Regions from separate parts of the Pseudomonas sp. URMO17WK12:I7 genome, predicted to be linked through region 1. Evidence: riboswitches for the same ligand, from Rfam matches in the RefSeq annotation. Region 1 holds a riboswitch; each other region holds the start of a gene.

Region 1 (4,338 bases):
AGGCGATGCGCAACTGGACCAGGAGAATATCGAAATGCTCCACCACGGCCTGGGTGGAGATCATGGCTGCATTCAGTACGTTAGCGGCCTGGCCTACCAGGTCGGCGCCGAGGCGGATGGCCTTGGCGGCATCGACGCCGTTGGCCACACCGCCGGAGGCGATCAGGCCGATTTCCGGCACGGCGCGGCGTACGGCGAGCAGGCATTGTGCGGTCGGGATGCCCCAGTCGGCAAACGCCAGGGCGATCTCGCGCTCTGCGGCGTTGCCGGCGCGTTCGGCTTCCACCGCTGCCCAGCTGGTGCCGCCAGCGCCGGCCACGTCGATCATGGCGACGCCAGCATCGCAAAGCATGCGCGCCACGCTGGGTGATATGCCTGCACCGACTTCCTTGACGATCACCGGCGCCGGCAACTGGGTGGTCAGGGTTTCGATGCGTTTGAGCACGCCGCGCCAGTCACGGTCGCCTTCTGGCTGTACGGCTTCCTGCAGTGGGTTGAGGTGGATGATCAGGGCATTGGCTTGCAGGGTGTCGACGGCACGACGCGCCAGGTCCAGGCCATCTGCCTCTCGCAACTGGGCGGCACCGAGATTGGCCAGTAGCGGCACATCCGGTGCCAGGCGTCGCAGCTCGCTGGTCAGGCCTTGGTCGTGGCCACTGCGCAGGCTGACGCGTTGCGAACCCACACCCATGGCGATGCCGAGTGCCTGGGCAGCTTCAGCGAGATGCTGGTTGATGAAGCGTGCGCGTTCGGCGCCACCGGTCATCGAGCTGATAAGCAGCGGGGCGAGCAGGGCGCGGCCGAACAGCTCGGTGCTCAGGTCGATATCGTCCAGGGCCATTTCCGGTAACGCGCAGTGTTCGAAGCGCAGTGCCGACCAGCCTGGGTCGACGCCGTGGGCGCTATTGCTGGTGGCCAGAACGATATCCAGATGATCGTCCTTGCGTTGACTCAGCGGGTTTTTCTTCATGCCGGCTCCGTTTCGAGGGGGCAGCAGTTGTACAGCGTGGGTTGTCTCGTATAGATAAGCTGAAAATCGGTACCACATCAGGCAGCAGCGGGTGCTGGCGGTTCATTCGGCGGTTGGAGTGGGGGCGCAAAGGTGTACGCGTAGAGGCTGGCAGGTGTTCGCCGAGCGTGTTGCAGCGCCTATGCGATCGAGCGCCGCCCGCGCGGCGCATCGCGGATGAATTCGCTCCTACGTCTGTTTCGGGCCAGTCATTCCTGCACCATTGGTGCGCGCCCTCTTGGCAAATGGCTGGAGACCAATAGGGTGGCGGCAGCGATATCTCCGATATCGAATGAAACAAACAAGGCCGACGGCGGTGACCTCACAGAAGCGTCTGGCCCGAAACAGACGTAGGAGCGGATTCATCCGCGATGCGCCGCGCGGGCGGCGCTCGATCGCATAGGCGCTGCAACGCTTTGGGCAACCACCTGCCCGCCAACAGTTGACCACCCGCCACCCCCCGCGTAGCCTTGCGACTTCGAGGTTCTTCGGCCATGCCGAAGCTAAGACGGGAACGCGGTACAAGCCGCGGCTGCCCCCGCAACTGTAAGCACCGACAATGGATCGACACAGCCACTGCGCCAACGTGCGGGAAGGCGTCATCCCCCTGGTTTCTTCCCTGAGAAGAACTGGAACGGTGCAAGCCAGGAGACCTGCCTCGAGACGATTTCGACTTTCAACCGGGCGGGGTGATCCGGTGGCGAACGAGCCCGGCCGGCCTGGCCCGCGGCTTTCGTCCCGTGTGCCCGCGCCAACTTGCCAAGGGCAACGCGACATGAAAACACTGGCCAAGCTCCCCGTCACCATCGTTACCGGCTTCCTCGGCTCGGGCAAGACCACCTTGCTGCGCCACATGCTCGACAACGCCCACGGCCGCCGCATCGCGGTCATCGTCAACGAATTCGGCGAGCTTGGCATCGACGGCGAAATCCTCAAGCAATGCAGCATCGGTTGCACCGAGGAAGAAGCCAGCGGCCGCGTCTATGAACTGGCCAACGGCTGCCTGTGCTGCACCGTGCAGGAAGAATTCTTCCCGGTAATGCGCGAACTGGTCGCACGCCGCGGCGACCTTGGTCACATCCTTATCGAAACCAGCGGCCTGGCACTGCCCAAGCCACTGGTGCAAGCCTTCCAGTGGCCGGAAATCCGTAACGCCTGCACCGTTGACGCGGTCATTACCGTGGTCGACAGCCCAGCCGTGGCCGCCGGCACTTTCGCCGCCTACCCAGAACAGGTCGACGCGCAACGCAAGCTCGACCCCAACCTGGACCACGAATCGCCGCTGCACGAACTGTTTGCCGATCAGCTGGCCAGCGCCGACCTGGTGGTGCTGAACAAGGCCGACCTGATCGACGCCGAAGGCCTGGCCAAGGTCCGTGCCGAAGTGGCTGAGGAGTTGCCGCCAGCGGTCAAGGTGATCGAAGCCAGCAGCGGCCGGCTGCCGCTGGACGTGCTGCTGGGCGTGGGCGCAGAGTCCGAGGTGCACATTGATGGCCGCCGCACCCACCACGACTCCCACCATGACGGCGACGATCATGACGATCATGACCACGACGCCTTCGACTCGATCTCCATCGACCTGCCCGAAGCTGACGAAAGCCTGCTGCTCGATGCCCTGACCCAGCTGGTAGTGGAGTTCGGCATCCTGCGCGCCAAGGGCTTCGCGGCGATCCCTGGCAAACCGATGCGCCTGTTGGTACAGGGCGTGGGCACCCGTTTCGACAAACACTTCGACCGCGCCTGGCGCGCCGACGAGCCACGCATCACCCGCCTGGTGCTGATTGGCCAGGACCTCGATGCCGTGCAACTGGAAGCGCGCCTGCGCCAGGCCCTGGGCGCCTGACCCATGCACCTGCTGCGGACCCAGCCCGGCGGCTTCGTGCCGGACGACAGCATTGCCGACCTCGGCCAGACACCCGCCGAGCTGGTGATTCTCTGCAGCGGCGACTCGCACCTGGCATTGCTCGCCGAAACCGCCGAGCAACTGCCGGACGATTTCCCCAGCCTGCGCCTGGCCAACCCGATGCAGGTGCAGAACCATGCCTCGGTCGACCTGTATGTCGACGAGGTACTGCGCCATGCCAAGGTGATCCTGGTGTCGCTGCACGGCGGCGTCGGCTACTGGCGCTATGGCGTCGAGCAGCTGGTCGAACTGGCGGCAAGGGGCGTGCAACTGATCCTGGTGCCCGGCGATGACCGCCCGGACCCGGAGTTGACCGGCTTGGGCACGGTCATCGGCGAGCCGGCCGAGCGCCTCTGGCACTACCTGCGCCAAGGCGGCAAAAGCAATGCCGTGAACCTGTTCAAATGCCTGGCCAACCAGTGGCTGGGGCGTGATTACCGTTGGGACGAACCGCAGCCTTTGCCGCGGACTTCGGTGTACCACCCGGGCAAACCTGGCGCGTTGCTTGAAGACTGGTACAGCCAGTGGAACGCCGAATACCCGGTGGCCCCGTTGCTGTTTTATCGCTCGCACCTGCAGGCCGCCAACACTGCGTTCATCGATGTGTTCTGCGAGCGCTTGCAGGCGGCCGGCCTTAACCCACTGCCCATCGCGGTGGCCAGCCTCAAGGAAAGTGCCTGCCTGGAGCAGGTCGAAGCCTGGCTGGACGAAGTAGGCGCCGAGGTGTTGATCAACACCACAGGTTTTGCCTTGTCCAGCCCGGAGCGCCCCAACCTGCGGCCGTTCCGTCGAGATATCCCGGTGTTGCAGGCCATTTGCGCGCAGGACAACCAACCCGGTTGGGAAGCCAGCGAGCAGGGCCTCGGTGCCCGCGACCTGGCCATGCACATCGCCTTGCCGGAACTGGACGGGCGCATCATCACCCGCCCAGTGAGTTTCAAGGACATGGCCTGGCGCAGCGAGCGCAGCCAGTCCGACGTGGTCTGTTACCGCGCTCACCCCGAACGCATGGACTTCGTCGCCGAACTGGCGCGCCGCTGGGTCGAACTGGCGCGCCTGCCCAATGGGCAAAAGCGTGTAGCCCTGGTGCTGGCCAACTACCCGACCCGCGATGGCCGCATTGGCAACGGCGTTGGCCTGGACACCCCGGCTGCTGCCCTGAACATTCTTCAGGCACTGCAGGCCGAGGGCTATCCGCTGGCCGCGCTGCCTGCTAGCGGCACGCAATTGATTCATCAGTTGCTTGGCGGGGTCACCAACGATCTTGAGCACCTCGACCAGCGTCCCTGCGCCCAGAGCCTGAGCCTGGCGGACTACCAGGCGGCGTTCGAACGCTTGCCCGAGGCCAACCGCCAAGCTGTGCTGGAGCGTTGGGGGCCGCCCGAACAGGACCCGATGTACCGCCAAGGCCGCCTGATGGTGGCCG
Region 2 (4,338 bases), on a different contig from region 1:
TAGTGGGGCAGCAGTTCTTCGACGATGCGTGGCAGGTGCTTGACCCCGAGGTGAATGGCCAGGGTGCTGCCATGGCGGGCAAGGTCGCCGAGCTGTTCGCCTGCGGGCATGGGGGAGCTGTCGCCGTAGCGGGTGAGGATGACCGTCTGTGCCACTTGCGGCAGGGTCAGTTCGCAGCCAAGCAGCGCCGCACTGGCTGCGGTGGCTGTGACCCCGGGGACTATCTGGTAGTCGATGCCCAGTTCGCGCAGGTGGCGGATCTGCTCGCCGATGGCGCCGTACAGGCTGGGGTCGCCACTGTGCACCCGGGCCACGTCCTGGCCCTTGGCATGGGCGGCGCGGATGGCGTCGATGATCTGCTCAAGGTGAAGTTCGGCACTGTTGATGACCGTCCCGGCACGATGGCCTTCGAGCACCGCGGCGGGTACCAGGGAGCCTGCGTAGATGATCACCGGGCACTGGCGGATCAGGCGCTGGCCCTTGACCGTGATCAGTTCCGGATCGCCGGGGCCGGCGCCGATGAAGTAGACCGTCATGGCAAATCCTTGAATAGGTGAAAAATGCGATTATCTGCTGCAGGCCAGTGCCAGGGTAGCGGGGCCGAGCACCTGCCGGGCCACCTTGAGTGTGGCGCGAGCGTGACTGAGGCTGGCCAGGGCCAGTGCCGCGCTCTCGGCCACGCCCCAGCAGCCGCTGTGGGCATAGGCGACAGGGGAGCGGTGACTGAGTTGTGGCTCGAACGCCTGCAGTTGCCCGGCATCGAAAACCAGCAACGGCAGGGCGTGACGTGCGGCGAGTTGTTGCAGGCCTGGCTCATCGGCTTTGCCGGCGATGCTGGCAATGCCGTGAAGCGCTGAGGTGCTCAGGCCATGACGCTGCAGCACTTCCTGCAACAAGGTATCGAGAACCTCCACCGGGCAGCCCCGGCGGCAACCGAAGCCGGCGTACAACGCCGGCAGGGTTGGGTCGATAGCCATCAGGCGTGGCTGGAGCGGCGATACAGCCAGGCGCTGAGCAGGCCCAGGGCCACCCAGAACGCCGCGTTGGTCAGCCAGGAAGCGATCTTGAACTGATTTTCCAGCGCTTGCGGGGCCAGGCTTTCGTGGACCTCCGGCTGTGGCGCGCCGACCACGTGGGGCACTACCAGTAGTACCGCGCCCAGTGCCTTGAGCAACCCATGGCGGGCGAACACCAGCAATGCCAGGCCCAGTGCGGTGGCGGCTGCGGTGCCGATCCACCAGCTCTGGCGCTGACCGAGGTCGGCGGCGGCAGTGCCTGGCAGTTCTGGTGGCAAGCCCAGGGTCGGTGCCAGGCAGAACACGGCAAAGCCGGCCATTCCCCACAGTGCGCCAGTGCTGGTGCGGCTCGGTTCACGCAGGCTGTAGAGGGCGGTGAGGATCAAGGCGAAGCCGACGGCAACCACCAGATTGCCGCCGGTGGTCGACAGGATGCGCTGCCAGCCATCCTCTGGCGACCAGGCTTCTTCGCTGTGGCTGTGGCCGGCGCTGGCTTCTTCGCCGTGGCTGTGGTGCTCGGCTGCGGGGGCGGCCGATTCGTAGGTTTCCGCCTGGAGGATCAGCGGTGCGACCCAGAAGCTTTGCAGCAGGGTCAGCAACAGGGCGGCGAGCAGGCCGCTGAACCCGGCAGTGCGGGCGATACGCTTGATCATGGCAGCCTCAGTGGCAAGGGAAGGCGGCGCTGTGGCGGGTGTCGTGCGCGGCGTTGTGCACGGCTTCGATATGCGAGAAGCCGGCAAAGTAGACCAGGCACAGGCCGAGCAGGCTGGCGCCGACGGCGATGACCATGCGCTGGCTGAGGGATACGGGGGTGGCGATGCTGTGTTTGGCGCTGGTGATGGGCATGACGCGATCCTCTGCTTTGCTTTTTGTAAGGGCATGGGACAGGCGCGGCAGCCCCGGGGGCGAGGCACCCGAGGGAATGCGACAGCGCCCGCCCACCGCGGGGTGTTCATGAACGCCAGGCCGGTCTCCGGGCTTGCGAGGAGGAGCAGGGCTCCTTGAAAAGCATCACCTTCCCATGCCGAACTGCGTGGCACAGTGGTCTGGATGCTTCGCTCGCTTACCGTTGCGGGGGCAGCACCGGATTTGCCCGGCCCTGGCGAGGGCCTGTGACGCACCGATTTCCCGTTTCACCCCCAAGGGGGGCACCTGACGCAAGGCGTAAGGAGAGCATGCGGCGCGAGTGGCGTCAAATGCTATGCATCCAGCAGGGGAGGATGCGTAGGGGCTGATAGGTGCTTGCCGATGGAATTGCAGTGTCTGTGAGAACGAGCGCCGCCCGCGCGGCGCATCGCGGATGAATACGCTCCTACATCTGTTTCGGGCCAGTTATTCCTGCGCCCTTGGCGCGCGTACCCTTGGCGCATGGCTGGAGAAAGGGGTACGGCAACAGCGTCACCTTGGATATTGCAGGGAACAAACAAGCTGGACACCGGTGTATCCCCAGGACTGATTGGCCCGGAATAGATGTAGGAGCGGATTCATCCGCGATGCGCCGCGCGGGCGGCGCTCGATCGGATAGGCGCTGCAAGACCGTCGTTGAAAACCTACCCGCTCCAAGCCAATTTCCCCCCCCTCACCCCGAAGGGTGATGGCCTGTACCACTGCCCCATGCAAGAATTCCAACCACAACAACCCCGGCATGGGATCACGACAATGAGCAAAGACCGGCTGAAATCGCCCGACTGGTATGCGCAGATGGCCCGTGTCGTCGATGCTCAGGGCTCGCCCGGCTTTGTCGAGGCGCTGTTCGCCGCACTCAAGCTGATTGCGCCATGCCAGGCCATCACCGTGTTCCTCTACCCACGCAAAGGGTTGCCCTCGGCGTTGTTCGAAAAGGACGAGGAAGGCCCCTGGCTGCCAGAAGGCAACATCCACAAGTACCTTGAAGGCTACTACCTGCTGTGCCCGTTCTACCGCGCCTGCATGGACGGCATCGCCCCCGGTTGCTACCGCCTCAGCGACGTCGCCCCCGACCACTTCAAGCGCAGCGAGTACTACCTGGCGTTCTACCAGCACGCCCACCTGGAAGACGAGCTCAACTTCATCGTGCCGCTCGACGAACACCTGACCATCGCCGTGGCCCTGGCCAGCACCCGCCGCCTGGACCGTCAGCAGGTCAACGACCTCAAGTGCGTGGCCCCGTGGGTCGTGGCCACCGTACGGCGGCAGTGGAGCCACCTCGACGTCGACGCCATCGGCGGGCGTTTCGAGAGCGCCCTGGGCCGGCAGATCAACGCCGCACTGAACAACTTCGGCTCCTCTTTGCTCACCGAGCGCGAGTGCCGCATCGCCCAGTACCTGCTGCGCGGCCACTCGACCCGTTCCCTGGCCGAGCGCCTGGGCATCAGCGAAGACACGGTCAAGACCCACCGCAAGAATCTGTACACCAAGCTCGATATCGCCAAGCAGTCCGAATTGTTTTCGCTGTTCATCGACTCGCTCGCCCAGGCTCAGGAAGGCCTGAGCAAAGACCCGCTGGAAAGCTACCTGCGAAGGCGCTGAACGCGCCGCTTCACCCCACCCGATTTTTACTGTCAGCGGTCTGGCAGGGACAACTGCACGCCGCGTTTTACCCTGGAGAACAACAATGAACGCACCGTTCCAAGCCAAGCTGCAAGCCCAGCGCGATACCCGTGACTACCAGGCCGGCGACGCCGCCCACCACATCCACGCCTTCCTCGACCAGAAGGCGCTGAACGCCGAAGGCCCGCGCGTGATCGTCGGTGGCGAGCGCCTGCACCTGTGGGACAGCGACGGCAAGCGCTACCTCGACGGCATGTCGGGCCTGTGGTGCACCCAGCTCGGCTACGGCCGCAAGGACCTGACTGCCGCCGCCGCCACGCAGATGGACCAGCTGGCCTACTACAACATGTTCTTCCACACCACCCACCCGGCGGTGATCGAACTGTCCGAGCTGTTGTTCAGCCTGCTGCCAGGCCACTACAGCCATGCCATCTACACCAACTCCGGCTCCGAGGCCAACGAGGTGCTGATCCGCACCGTGCGCCGCTATTGGCAGGTGGTTGGCCAGCCGAGCAAGAAGATCATGATCGGCCGCTGGAACGGCTACCACGGCTCGACCCTCGCAGCCACTGCGCTGGGCGGCATGAAATTCATGCATGAGATGGGCGGCATGATCCCGGATGTGGCGCACATCGACGAACCCTACTGGTACGCCGCAGGCGGTGACCTGACCCCGGCCGAGTTCGGTCGCCGTTGCGCCCTGCAGCTGGAAGAGAAGATCCTTGAACTGGGTGCCGAGAACGTCGCCGGCTTTATCGCCGAGCCGTTCCAGGGCGCGGGTGGCATGATTTTC
Region 3 (4,338 bases), on a different contig from region 1:
TTGCCCGGCCTGCTGCGCCTCGTGGGTGATCGGGTCATCCACCAGCAGCTTGTTCTTGACGATATGGAACGCTGCCAGCGTCCACTCGCCACGGCTCTCCCAGAAGCGCTGCTTGAGGCCCAGCTCGGTCTGCTTGGCCTCGGTCAGGTCGTAGTGCATCTGCGTCGGGCTGAGGCTGACCAGGTTGTCCACGCCGTCCTCGCTGGTGGAGTACTGGCCATACAGCGACAGGTTGTCGGTGACCGCAAACACCAGCCCTGCGCGCCAGTTGCCGCCCTGCAGGCTGCGGTCGCCGCGGCTGCCGTCGATGAGGTTGTCGCGGTCGATATAGTTCTGGTCACGCCGCACGCCGGTCACCAGCGACAGGCGCTCGCTGAGCTGCAGGCGGTTCTCGGCGAACAGGGCGAAGGTGTGGGTGGTGGACAGCGTCTGCGGGCGGGTTGGCGAGTCGCTGTGGAACCAGCCCGGGGTTGGCTGCCACGGGTCGATGTAGTCGCCACCCACATCGTTGTAAGGGCGGTTGCTGTCGACGTTGAAGCGCACCTTGTTGTACTCGACACCGACCAGCGTCTTGCTGGCCAGCCCGAACAGGCGGTGGTCGAAGGTGAAGGCCTGGCGGTCGCCGAGCTGCTCCTGGTTGTGCTTGATCTCCAGGTAGCTCTGGCGCTCCAGCTGCTGGCGATCGGCATCCCAGCTGTAGTTTTCGGCGTTGCGCCAGTGGCGGCGGCTCTTGATGTAGTAGAGCTGGTTGCTGGCGCTGATGTGGTCGTTGAGCGTCCAGTCGGTGGTGAAGCGGGTCCACTCGTCGTGGTAGCGCTGCACGTCGTTGTGGATGTTGTAGTTCTTCTTGCGCAGGCTGCTGCGGTACTGGCCGTCGATCAGCGGCGTGCCGTAGTAGTTGGCCGGCTGGTCGTCACCGCGTTCGTGAGCCAGGGTGAAACTGAGGTCGTCACTGGCATCGAAGCGCAGTGCGGCACTGAGCGCCAGGCTGCGTGAGTCGGTGCGGTCAACCCAGCCGTTGCCGGCCTGCTGGTTCAGGGTCAGGCGGTAGCTCAGGCGCTCGCTGAGGCTGCCGCCGCTGTCCAGCCCCAACTGCTGGCGGTCCCAGGAACCGTAGCCCAGGCGCAGGCGGTTGTGGATGTCGCCAACGAACGGTTTCTTCGGGATCACGTTGATCACTGCGCCTGTGGCGCCTTCGCCATACAGAACCGAAGCAGGGCCGCGGATTACGTCGATCTGTTCCACCATCCACGGGTCGACCGGGAACGTCTGGGTGCCGGCCCCGGTGTACAGGCGCGCGCCGTCGAACAGGGTCATCACCGAACCGTGGCCAGTGAAGCCGCGTGCCGACAGGCCAGTGCCGCCATCACCCGGGTTGCCGATGAAGCTGATGCCGGGTGAGCGAGTCACGGCGTCCTGCACGGTGAGGTTATTGCGTTGCTCGATCTGTTCGGCAGTGATGCTGCTGGTGCTGGCCGGGGTTTCCAAGGCGCTGAGATGCAGCCGTGAACCGGCCTCGGTCGGCGTGGCCAGGTCGACATGCTGTGGGTCACGGGTATCGGTGATGGCCGTGGAGGGGAGGTTCAGTACAGGTTCGTCGGCCAGGGCTGGCAGGGTAACGGCCAGGCAGGCCGCCAGAGGGTGAAGCTTGATGAATCGGGACATGTCGTTCCACTGCTGCAGGAATGAACGGATCCCGGTGGAAAACACGCAAAGGCACACCACGCATGCAGGCGCACACGCGGATACCGGCCTGCGCCCGCCCACCGCGGGTTGCCAAGTGACGCTTCAGGCCGGTCTCCGGGCTTGCGAGGGTCGTGAGGCCTTCACCTTCCCATGCTGGCGCACAGTGGTGTGTCGAAGGCATCGCTCGCTTACCGTTGCGGGGGCAGCGCCGGACTTGTCGTGGACCACGACGCACCGGCTTCCCGTTTCACCCTGCGCTCGGCGGCGCAGGACACCTGAAACTGGCGCGCATCTGACCATCGAATGGCCAGCACGTCAAATGCGCGTGCTAGCGCCCGCGGCGGCGCGACACCCGTGCCTCGATGTTCTTGCGCCCGATCAGCAGTGCTGGCTTTTCCACCACCGGCTCATCGGCCAGCCACTTGTACATCACCAGGCAGTCGACCAGCCCCAGGCGGGCATGGCGATAGGCTTTGGGCAGGCGGCCAACGGTCTCGAAGCCCAGCTTGGTCCACAGCGCCACAGCCACTTCGTTGCTCGCCACCACCGAATTGAACTGCAACGCCAGGAAGCCCTCCTGGCGCGCCAGCTTCTGCGAGTGCTCGCACATCAGTCGGGCCACGCCACGGCCGCGGGCGCCCTCGCAGACCATGTAGCCGCAGTTGCCGACATGCGCGCCAGGCCCTGCGGCATTGGCCTTGAGGTAGTAGGAGCCGAGCAGTTCGCCATCCTCTTCGGCCACCCGTGTGCGCAGCGGCAGTTGCAGCCACAGCTGGCGTGCCTGCTCGATGGTCAGCGTGGGGTCGAAGGCGTAGGTCTCGCGGGCCTGGACGATGGCCTGGAAAGTCGGCCAGAAACGCTCGAAGTCGTCGGGCGTCATGGGGCGGATGTGGATCATGGCGGTTCCTGCAATGGCTAGGCCGCCAAGTCTGGGTGGCGCGGCGCCGTCGCGCAAGGGCGGCGACGCCGGTTGGCTTCAGCCGTTGGCCTTGCCCACTGCGTCCATGGCGCGCGCCGAGTAGACCAGCGCGGCCCCGGCATTCATCGCCACGGCCACACCCAGGGCCTCGGCGATTTCCTCGCGGGTGGCGCCGTGCTTGACGGCTTGTTGCGAGTGCACGGCGATGCAGCCGTCGCAACGGGTTGTGACGGCCACGGCCAGGGAGATCAGTTCGCGGGTCTTGGCGTCCAGGTGGTTGGTCTTGGCACCTGCACCGCTGGCGGTCATGTAGCCGGCGACGGTGTCGGGGGACAACTGCTTGAGATCGCCGATGCCGGCCATCAACTGCTTACGGTAGGCGTCCCAGTCCATCATGCTCATCGTCTTCACCTTGGCAAGGTTGCGGGAGGAGCTTTCAGGCTAGTCGAATTTGCGCCTGTCGCCGGTTGCCGGCGACAGGTTGCGCGAAGGGCATCAGATGTAGACGAACACCAGTACCAAGGCGGCGACCACCAGCCACTTTTCCAGGTAGTAGCGCATGCGGTTACGCTTCTTCAGCGCCTTGCCACGCTCGCGGATCTTGTAGATGCGGGTGAACAGGCGGTTGATGCCGCCGGTCTTGTCGCCCGCGTCGTTGGGCGCTGCGGCGGCTGCCATGACGTTGCGGCTGAACCAGCGGTTGAACGCGGTGGCCCAGCGGTACTTCAACGGGCGCTCGATATCGCAGAACAGGATGATGCGGTTGTGCTCGGTGGTGTTGGCGGCGTAGTGGATGTAGGTCTCGTCGAAGACCACGCCCTCGCCATCGCGCCAGGAGTACTTCTCGCCGTCCACATCGATGTAGCAACCGTCATCGTTCGGCGTGTCCAGGCCAAGGTGGAAGCGGTACGACCCTGCATACGGGTCACGGTGACGGACCAGCTTGGCCCCCGGTGGCAGGGTGGCGAACATCGCCGCCTTGACCGTGCCGATGCCTTGCAGCAGCTCGGTGGTGCGCGGGCACAGGGTCATCGCCGACGGGTGGCTTTCGCCGTACCACTTCAGGTAGAAGCGCTTCCAGCCGGTCTTGAAGAACGAATTGAAACCGACGTCGTCATAATTATCGGACTTCTTGATCTCACCCACGTGCAGCAGCTGCTGGGCTTCGGCACGGATCTCCTGCCAGTTGTCCTTGAGCGGCTGCAGCTCGGGGAAGGCTTCCACCGGCAGGTAAGGCTTGGCCGGGTGCTTGGAGAACAGGTACAGGAAGCTGTTGACCGGGGCCAGGAAGCTGGAGTGGTCGCCCAGCTGACGGGTCAGCTTGTGGCGCACCCGACCGCGCAGGTGAACATAGGCGATCGAGAGGACGAAGATCAGTACGAGTGCAATTTTCATGGACGGTTACTTGTCGAAAAATGGCCATGCGCCATGGCATAAGCTCGCCAGCATAAACAATCATGGGGGCAGTTTGTACTTATTGTTACGTTGATGCGGGTCGACATTGGTGTAAGGCGCGTGAGTGTGCGCAAACGTTTCACGTGATGGAGTTCACATGGTTCAGGACATTCGCCCGAGTGGCACCCCCTTCAAAAGGTTGTTCTTCGCCTTGCCTGTCAGCGATGCCCAACGCCGTGGGATAAGCCAGTGGCGACGCGGCCTGGGCCTGCGCAGCGGCAAGCCGGTGCCGAGCGAAAACTTCCACCTGACCTTGCTGTTTCTGGGTGATGTGGATG
Region 4 (4,338 bases), on a different contig from region 1:
TGGCGAGCAGTGGGTGATGGGCGCACCGCGGTCGTATTTTGCCACCGTGGATTACACCTTTTAGCTAATGGCCTCTTCGCGGGTAAACCCGCTCCCACAGGTACACCACCATGTCCAAGTGAGTGGTATTGCTGTGGGAGCGGGCTTGCCCGCGAAGAGGCCAGCTCAGGCAACACAAAAACTGCTATCAACCTCACATGAAATAGTTATAAGATAACGTTTCATTTGACATTCATTCCTGCCTGCGACCACCCCATGACCAGTGCCTCAGCCACCCCCACCCTGCTCACCCAGCGCCTGCAGAGCATCGATGCCCTGCGCGGCCTGGTGATCCTGTTCATGCTCCTCGACCACGTGCGGGAAACCTTCTTCCTGCACCGCCAGGTCAGTGACCCGATGGTCATAGATGCCACCGACCCATCGCTGTTCGCCAGCCGTACCCTGGCCCACCTGTGCGCCCCGGTATTCGTCCTGCTCACCGGCCTGTCGGCCTGGCTGTATGGCGAGAAGTATCAAGGCCGCAGCGATGTCTCGGCGTTCCTGTTCAAGCGTGGGCTGTTCCTGGTAGCGCTGGAATTCACCCTGGTCAACTTCGCCTGGACCTTCCAGCTGCCGCCGAGCGTGGTCTACATGCAGGTGATCTGGGCCATCGGCGTGAGCATGATCGCCCTGTCGCTGCTGGTGTGGCTGCCGCGCCCTGCCCTGCTCGCCCTGGGCGCGCTGATCATCGCCGGCCACAACCTGCTCGACGGCCTGCACTTCGGCGTGGAGTCGGCCATGCATGTGCCGTGGGCGATCCTGCATGACCGGGGCTGGCTGGAGGTCTCGGACAACCTGCGCCTGCGCACCTCCTACCCGGTGCTGCCGTGGATCGGCGTGATTGCCTTGGGCTACGGCCTCGGCCCCTGGTTCGCGCGTGGCAGCGAAGCCGGCAAGCGCCAGCACCGGCTGCTGATCGCCGGCGTCATCGCCCTGCTCGGCTTCATGGTGCTGCGCCTCTACAACGGCTACGGCGAGGCGCCATGGCGTGGCTACCCGACCGTCACCCAGACGCTGATGAGCTTCTTCAACATCACCAAATACCCGCCTTCACTGCTTTTCCTGGCCCTGACCCTGGGCTGCGGCCTGCTGTTGCTGCGCGCCTTCGAGCGCGCCGGGCTGGCCCGCTGGGTCAGCGCCCTGGCGGTGTTCGGCGCGGCCCCGATGTTCTTCTACCTGCTGCACCTGTACGTGCTCAAGCTGCTGTACCTGGCCTGCGTGGCACTGTTCGGCCTCAACCACGGCAACTACTTCGGCTTCGACGGCATTGGCGCCGTGTGGCTGGCCGCGCTGCTGCTGGCGGCGGCGCTGTACCTGCCGGTGCGCGGGTTTGCCCGGCTCAAGGCGCGGCGGCGCGACGTCCGCTGGCTGAAGTACTTCTGATTTGACCTTTTGCCCGGCGGCCTGATGGTCTACCATGCGGCCCGCCGGTTTCCACCACGGAATCAATAGGGAATCCCAGGCCCGCCCCAGGCGTGCCAAACGGAACTGCCCCCGCAACTGTAAGTGCCGAGCCTGCTCCATCGATGCCACTGGATCAACCGATCCGGGAAGGCCGGAGCCGGGCGACGACGCACCAGTCAGGAGACCTGCCGGCGAACATTCACCAACCGGCGGGGTGTCCGGGATGGCCATCCGTGTTGCCTCTGCGCCTGCAGGGGCTGGGCGATGCCTGTCCGTGCGTTCCTCACCAGAACTGTCCGACAGGAGATCGCCCAGCATGCTGCCCCGTATCACCGCCTTGCTCGCCGGCCTTTGCCTCACCGGCCTGGCCCAGGCCGCCGCCACCCACTACCCGCTGACCATCGACAACTGCGGTGCGCCACAAACCTTTGACCAGGCGCCCGAGCGGGCGGTCACCATCGGCCAGGCCGGCACCGAAATGCTCTACGCCCTGGGCCTGAGCGACAAGCTGGCCGGCACCTCGCTGTGGTTCAACAACGTGCTGCCCGAATTCAAGGCACTCAACGACAAGGTACCGCGTCTGGCCGACAACGAACCCAGCTTCGAGGCCGTGGTCGGCAAGCGCCCGCAACTGGTGGCGGTGCAGTTCGAGTGGATGGTCGGTGCCCAGGGCGCAGTCGCTACCCGTGAACAGTTCAGCGAGCTGAAGATCCCGACCTACCTGCTGCCCTCGGACTGCGAAGGCAAGGACAACCGGGTCGGTGCCGACGGCACCCGCCTGCAGGCGTTCAAGGTCGAGAGCATCTACAAAAGTGTCAGCCAGCTGGCCGAGATTTTCGACGTACAGGGCCGCGGCGCCGCACTCAATGCCGACCTCAAGGCACGCCTGGACAGCGCGAAACAGCAACTGAGCGGCAAGGACCTGGCCAACACCTCGGCACTGTTCTGGTTCTCCAGCGCCAACCTCGACATCGACCCCTACGTTGCCGGCCGCCAGGGCGTGGCCGACTTCATGTTGCGCACCCTGGGCGTGCGCAACGTGGTCGAATCCACCGAGGAGTGGCCGACCGTAGGCTGGGAAACCCTGGCCAAGGCCAACCCGACCTGGCTGATCATCGCGCGCATGGACCGCCGTCGTTTCCCCGCCGACGACTACCAGAAGAAGCTCGAATTCCTCCATAGCGACCCGGTGACGAAAAACATGGACGCGGTGAAACACAACCGCATCATCATCCTCGACGCCGACGCCATGCAGGCCGGCATTCGCCTGTTCCGTGGCCTGCAGACCCTGTCTGCGGCGTTCGCCAGCGGTCACGCGGCGCAGTGATGAGAGCCCTGCCCTACAGCGCCCTGGCCCTGCTGGCCCTGCTCGCGGCCGTGCTGGCCGGCACCGCCATCGGCGAGACCAACCTGTCGCCGAGCGTGGTCTGCCAGGTGCTGGCCAACCACCTGTGGCAGGCCGGTTACCCGGTCGACCCGATCGATGCCGGCATCGTCTGGAACTACCGCCTGACCCGCTCGCTGGTCGCCGCCGCCTGCGGTGCGGGGCTTGCGACCTGCGGGGTGATCCTTCAGGCGCTGCTGCGCAACCCGCTGGCCGAACCGTACCTGCTGGGCCTGTCCGCAGGCGCCTCGACCGGCGCGGTGCTGGTCGGCCTGCTGGGGCTGGGCAGTTTCGCCCTGAGCATGTCCGGCGGCGCCTTCATGGGTGCCCTGGCAGCGTTCGCCCTGGTGCTGGTGCTGGCCCGCGCCGCCGGGCCAGGCAGCAACAATGCCCAGGTGATCCTCGCCGGTATCGCCGGCTCGCAGCTGTTCAACGCCCTCACCGCCTTCCTCATCACCAAGTCGGCCACCGCCGAGCAGGCGCGGGGCATCCTGTTCTGGCTGCTGGGCAACCTCAGTGGCGTGCGCTGGCCATCGGTGTGGCTGGCCGTGCCAGTGGCCTTGTTCGGGCTGGTGGTGTGCCTGTGGCACCGCCGGGCGCTGGACGCCTTTACCTTCGGCGCCGACTCTGCGGCGTCGCTGGGTATCGCCGTGCGTCGCAGCCAGCTGCTGCTGATCAGTTGCGCGGCGCTGGTGACGGCGGTGATGGTGTCCATCGTCGGCGCCATCGGCTTTGTCGGCCTGGTCATTCCCCATGCCTTGCGCCTGCTGCTCGGCCCGGGCCATAGCCGCTTGCTGCCGGCCAGCGCCCTTGGCGGGGCATTGTTCCTGATTGCCGCCGATATCCTCTCGCGCACGTTGATCCCCGGCCAGGTGATCCCGGTGGGCGTGGTCACCGCGCTGCTCGGCGCGCCCGTATTTGCCTTGATCCTGGTCAGCCGACGGGGGCGCCCATGACGGTCATGAACAGCGCGCAACTGGCGCCACTCGCGTGCAGCGGCCTGGGCTTGCACCTGTCGGGCAACACCGTGCTGTGCAACATCGGGCTCAGCGTGGTGGCCGGTGAAACCTTGGCCATCGTCGGCCCCAACGGCTCAGGCAAGTCGTCCCTGCTCAAGTTGCTGGCCGGCCTGCGCACACCGGGTACTGGCAGCGTTCAGCTGCTTGGCGAGCCGCTGGCAGACCTGCCGCGCCGGCGCATCGCCCAGGCCCTGGCGCTGGTCGAGCAACAAGCCGACACCCTCGATGCGATCAGCGTGTTCGATGCCGTTGCCCTTGGCCGTACGCCGTGGCTGTCGGCGCTGGCACCGTTTTCCAGGGAAGACCGCGCCATCGTCGAACAGGCCCTGGCCGACCTTGATGCAGCGCATCTGCGCACACGTATCTGGCGTACGTTGTCTGGCGGCGAGCGCCAGCGCGTGCACATCGCCCGCGCCCTGGCCCAGCGCCCGCAGGTGCTGCTGCTCGACGAGCCGACCAACCACCTCGACATCCAGCACCAGCTCAGCCTGC

Evidence for each region. Region 1 has a riboswitch for cobalamin ahead of cobW (cobalamin biosynthesis protein CobW). Riboswitches for the same ligand answer to the same signal wherever they lie in the genome.
Region 2: it holds a riboswitch for cobalamin, as region 1 does, so the genes downstream of both, H040_RS24355 (CbtB domain-containing protein) here and cobW (cobalamin biosynthesis protein CobW) in region 1, are expected to answer to the same signal.
Region 3: it holds a riboswitch for cobalamin, as region 1 does, so the genes downstream of both, H040_RS00170 (TonB-dependent receptor) here and cobW (cobalamin biosynthesis protein CobW) in region 1, are expected to answer to the same signal.
Region 4: it holds a riboswitch for cobalamin, as region 1 does, so the genes downstream of both, H040_RS00180 (ABC transporter substrate-binding protein) here and cobW (cobalamin biosynthesis protein CobW) in region 1, are expected to answer to the same signal.

What each region holds. Positions count from the first base shown of each region.
Region 1 is NZ_QLTL01000017.1:31,037-35,374, forward strand. Features, by position in the region: gene fni (type 2 isopentenyl-diphosphate Delta-isomerase) at 1-970, opposite strand, end outside; cobalamin riboswitch at 1,474-1,684, shown strand; gene cobW (cobalamin biosynthesis protein CobW) at 1,785-2,852, shown strand; gene cobN (cobaltochelatase subunit CobN) at 2,856-4,338, shown strand, end outside.
Region 2 is NZ_QLTL01000022.1:25,609-29,946, reverse strand. Features, by position in the region: gene cobM (precorrin-4 C(11)-methyltransferase) at 1-536, opposite strand, end outside; gene H040_RS24365 (cobalamin biosynthesis protein) at 567-959, opposite strand; gene H040_RS24360 (CbtA family protein) at 977-1,669, opposite strand; gene H040_RS24355 (CbtB domain-containing protein) at 1,677-1,862, opposite strand; cobalamin riboswitch at 1,964-2,187, opposite strand; gene H040_RS24350 (helix-turn-helix transcriptional regulator) at 2,676-3,524, shown strand; gene H040_RS24345 (aspartate aminotransferase family protein) at 3,610-4,338, shown strand, end outside.
Region 3 is NZ_QLTL01000001.1:30,958-35,295, reverse strand. Features, by position in the region: gene H040_RS00170 (TonB-dependent receptor) at 1-1,665, opposite strand, end outside; cobalamin riboswitch at 1,776-1,980, opposite strand; gene H040_RS00165 (GNAT family N-acetyltransferase) at 2,015-2,584, opposite strand; gene H040_RS00160 (carboxymuconolactone decarboxylase family protein) at 2,663-3,007, opposite strand; gene lpxO (lipid A hydroxylase LpxO) at 3,101-4,000, opposite strand; gene thpR (RNA 2',3'-cyclic phosphodiesterase) at 4,158-4,338, shown strand, end outside.
Region 4 is NZ_QLTL01000001.1:35,685-40,022, forward strand. Features, by position in the region: gene H040_RS00170 (TonB-dependent receptor) at 1-64, shown strand, start outside; gene H040_RS00175 (DUF1624 domain-containing protein) at 256-1,422, shown strand; cobalamin riboswitch at 1,451-1,650, shown strand; gene H040_RS00180 (ABC transporter substrate-binding protein) at 1,760-2,770, shown strand; gene H040_RS00185 (FecCD family ABC transporter permease) at 2,767-3,783, shown strand; gene H040_RS00190 (ABC transporter ATP-binding protein) at 3,780-4,338, shown strand, end outside.